DNA from 2 places in the Tardiphaga sp. 619_E2_N8_4 genome. Region 1 is predicted to be linked to the other one. Evidence: predicted binding sites of a transcription regulator. Region 1 holds the regulator's gene; the other holds the start of a gene.
What was found. Region 1 encodes LexA, which represses DNA repair genes until DNA is damaged. Its sites were predicted from a motif close to TGTTCNNNNTGTGTTCNG; they were not measured.

Region 1 (2,202 bases):
GACGATCTCAGAGACCGGCGCAAGAACCTGCGCAGCAAACGGTTCCCGCACCTCGTCGCCACGCAAGGCGGCGAGGTCGTCGGCTATGCCTATGTGGTGCTGTTCCGCAAGCGACCGGCCTATCGCTACACGGTCAAGCATTCGATCTATATCCACCACGGTCATGTCGGCCGGGGCATCGGCCGCCTGTTGATGCGCGAACTCATCGACGTCTGCGCGGCGGCCGGCTTCCGGCAGATCATCGGCTATATCGATGCCGACAACACGGCCTCGCTCGGCTTGCATGAGAGCTTCGGCTTTGCCCGCGTCGGCTTGCTGCCCGGCGTCGCCTATCGCTCCGGCCGCTGGGCCGACACGATCATGGTTCAGCGCTCGCTGGCCACCGGCTCCACGACCCCGCCGCCGCCCGTTGGGCGCATGACGTCTGCGTAGACCAAGCGACCGGGAAGCATTTTCCATGTCCGTCGAGGGTCGACGACTGGTGAGGAACAGCCTCCTCAAACCTCCCTCAACGCGCATTCTGTTGACGGCAAATTAAGCATTGCAGAACACATATGGAACATATAGTGTTCGTTCATGATTTGTTTCGAGATTCTGTGGCTTTGAGTAGTTTGAGAGTGCCCGAACTCGCGCAACCGATCTTCGAACGATCGTCTCTGGATTGAGGCTCACGTTCGAAGGCCCTTTGAAACGCACGCGGCGGCCGACACCGTCAACTGAGGATGGCTTCAGATGCTCACGCGCAAACAATACGAACTCCTGCGATTCATCGATCAACGGTTGAAGGAAGCCGGCGTCCCGCCCTCCTTCGACGAGATGAAGGATGCGCTCGACCTGCGCTCGAAGTCCGGCATCCATCGTCTGATCACGGCGCTGGAAGAACGCGGCTTCATACGCCGTCTGCCCAACCGCGCCCGTGCCATCGAAGTCATCAAGCTGCCAGAGCTCGGCGCGCCGGTCACCGGCGGCACCGGGCGCCGCGGCTTCACGCCCAGCGTCATCGAAGGCACGCTTGGCAAGGTGCGTTCGGCCGCCAGCATCGCCAGCAACAGCGGCGATGATGACAATGGCCGCACGGTTGCTATCCCGGTCATGGGCCGGATCGCGGCAGGTACGCCGATCGAGGCGCTGCAGACCCGCAGCCACACCATCAGCATGCCCGCGGACATGCTCGGCTCCGGCGAACATTACGCGCTCGAAGTGCGCGGCGATTCCATGCAGGACGCCGGCATTCTCGACGGCGACACCGTGCTGATCCAGCGCAACGAGAGCGCCGACACCGGCGACATCGTGGTGGCCCTGATCGACGACGAGGAAGCCACGCTGAAGCGCTTCCGCCGCCGCGGCGCGTCGATCGCGCTGGAGCCAGCGAACGACGCCTACGAGGTCCGCATCCTGCCGCCTAACCGGGTGCGCATTCAGGGCAAGCTGATTGGCCTGTATCGTCGCTACTGAGGCTGTGGCCTCGGCGGATTACTGATCTTCGGGTTGAAGATCGGTTTCCGCCGGCGTCGCATCCACCGGCCGATTTTGCGGCGTGCGACTGTCCTGGATCAGATCGTGCTGGGGCTCATCGGGGATAGCGCGCGACCACGGGCGGTCCAGGCCAGGCGGGCGCACGGCATCGATGGTAAAGCCGTTGGCAGTTCGCTGCAGGCTCACCGCGCCATTTCGTTGCAAGCGATCCTGATCGATCACCAGCGCCTTGCAATCCCTCGGCGATTGTCTCGTCGTGACGATCAGCGCCGCTTTCTCGCAATCATCTGTGAAAGCATCCGGCTGTAGAACCAGCGCCACCAAAGCGCCATCGGCCAGCGCCGTGATGCACCCGTCGCGGTCGCAGGACACGCCGTGGCCGACTGAGGCATCGGTCGGCAGGCGTGCATCGGCATCGCCGGCAAGCCACTCTTTCAGCAAAAATGTATCCTTGGCGCTGCGCATCACGTGGAGATGCCCGTCCCTGCCCCGTACCGCGACGCTGCGACCATCACCCGAGATCAGCACATCCGGCTGCTTCACCAGCAATGCCCATACAATCGAGAGCACCAGCACGCCAGCCCCCGCGAAGCGCAACGGCGTGCGCAGCAATCCGAGCACGATGATGCCGATACTGGCTGATATCAGCGGTCCGGTGCCGAAGGCCGGCATCCGGCCGATGGCGCCGGGCAAGGCTGCGACCCATTGCGTGACCACGATCATCCA
Region 2 (2,202 bases), 3.5 Mb from region 1:
CAGGAGAAGCCAGGCTCGAAAGCGTGACCGCAGCGGCATGGGTTCATCGCAGCGACAAGCATGAAACGGGCGGGATAGGTGACGCGGTGATTGGCGCGCGAGACCGCCACCTCGCCATTCTCGAGCGGCGCGCGCAGCGAATCCAGCACGCGCGGATCGAACTCCGGCAGTTCATCGAGAAACAGCACCCCCTGATGCGCCAGCGAAATCTCGCCCGGCCGCGCGCGCAACCCGCCGCCTGTGAGTGCGGCCATGCTGGCGGAATGATGCGGTGCGCGGAACGGCCGGCGTGCGGTGAGTGCGCCGTCCTTGATCTCGCCGGCCACCGACGCAATCATTGAGACTTCGAGCAGCTCCGCCGGCGACAGCGGTGGCAGGATCGACGGCAGCCGTGCCGCCAGCATGGATTTGCCGGAACCTGGCGATCCCGCCATCAATAGATGGTGGCCGCCGGCGGCAGCGATCTCCAGCGCGCGTTTGGCGCTTTCCTGTCCCTTGATGTCGCGCAGATCCAGCAGCGTTTCCTCACGCGCATGTATCTTCGGCTGCGGCCGCGACAGAACCTGCGTGCCCTTGAAGTGATTGGCGATCTGGATCAGCGATGTCGCGGCAATGATCTGAATATCGGGACTGGCCCAGGCGGCTTCCGCGCCGCAGGCTTCTGGGCAGATCAATCCCTCGTCGCGCGCATTGGCGCCGATCGCTGCAGGCAGTACGCCAGCCACTGGCGCGAGCGAGCCATCGAGACCGAGTTCGCCGAGCACGGTGAAGCCCGTCAATGCATCCGGCGGAATCGCGCCGATCGCGGCCATCAATCCCAGCGCGATCGGCAGATCGTAATGGCTGCCTTCCTTGGGTAAGTCAGCGGGCGCGAGATTGACGATGATCCGCCGTGCCGGCAGCGCCAGACCCGAGGCGACCAGCGCGGCACGGACCCGTTCGCGCGCTTCGGATACTGCCTTGTCGGGCAGGCCGACGATCAAAAAATTCGGCAGACCGGGCACGACCTGAACCTGCACGTCGACCGCGCGGGCCTCGATCCCCTCAAAGGCTACGGTGGAAACCCGTTGAACCATGCCGCCCCCATTCGAGATGAGAGCGTAACCTAAGGTTGCTTCTACATCAAGAACAATCAGTGAACGAAATGTAGCGGTAAAGTATGCTGGTTTCGGCTGAAGTCGGCCATTGGCGTAGAAAATCTTAAACACGTCATGCAAAGCATCCTATGAGCTTCGAGACGAAGACTGGGTGCCCGCAGATGTCAGATCGCTTGTCGATGCCGCCAGACGCTCCGGATGACGCCGACCTGATCGCTGCGCTGAAGGCGCAGATCGAAGCTCAACAGGCCATCATCGATCAACAGGCTGCTTCGCTGGCGCATAGCCGGAAGATATTCGATCGCTCCTCGGCGGCAGCGCGAATCGGCGTCTGGGAATGCGACCTCTCCGATGAATCGCTGGTCTGGACCGATGTTGTCTATGACATCTTCGATCTACCGCGTGGCTCGACGCCGATTCGCGAGGAGGCGCTCGCCTGTTATCCCGAAGAATCCGTCAGGGAACTGACGAAGCGGCGCAGCAAGGCCATCGAGGATCGCACGGGCTTCAGTCTCGATGCGGAGATCATCACCTTCAAGGGCAACCGGCGCTGGATCAGGATCACGGCCACTGTCGAGTCGGTCGATGGCGTTGCCGTCCGCATCTTCGGCATGAAGCAAGACATCACCGAAGAGAAAATTCTGGCGGATCGCAACCGCTATCTCGCCGAATTCGATACGCTGACCGGCCTCGCCAATCGCAGCCAGTTTCAAACCAAGCTGTCGCTGTTCGATGCGGCGTCGGCCATCAAGGTGAAGCCGTTCGGCGCGCTGCTGTTGATCGATCTCGATGAATTCAAGCCGGTCAATGACTGTTTCGGCCACGCAGCGGGCGATGCCTGCCTGACCGTTGTTGCAAATCGAATTCGCAACATCTGTGCCGGTGCGGAACTGGTCGCACGACTCGGCGGTGACGAATTCGCGGTTCTGCTGGGGCCTCACGCGGAATTCGAGGAAGCCTCGGAGACGGCGCGTGCGATTGTCACGCAGTTGGGACTGCCGATTGATCATCGCGGACAACAGTTGCGGGTTGGCGCATCGGTCGGCATCGCGCTGGCCGATAACTGCACGTCATCGCAATTGGCAGCCATGGCCGATTCGGCGCT

Region 2: the regulator LexA is predicted to act here: its motif matches at 1,125-1,142, upstream of AB8A23_RS05130 (YifB family Mg chelatase-like AAA ATPase).

The regions. Positions count from the first base shown of each region.
Region 1 covers NZ_JBPWQJ010000001.1:4,560,540-4,562,741, forward strand. The annotation lists gene AB8A23_RS21945 (GNAT family N-acetyltransferase) at 1-432, shown strand, start outside; gene lexA (transcriptional repressor LexA) at 733-1,455, shown strand; gene AB8A23_RS21955 (ComEC/Rec2 family competence protein) at 1,474-2,202, opposite strand, start outside.
Region 2 covers NZ_JBPWQJ010000001.1:1,081,479-1,083,680, reverse strand. The annotation lists gene AB8A23_RS05130 (YifB family Mg chelatase-like AAA ATPase) at 1-1,076, opposite strand, end outside; gene AB8A23_RS05125 (diguanylate cyclase domain-containing protein) at 1,259-2,202, shown strand, end outside.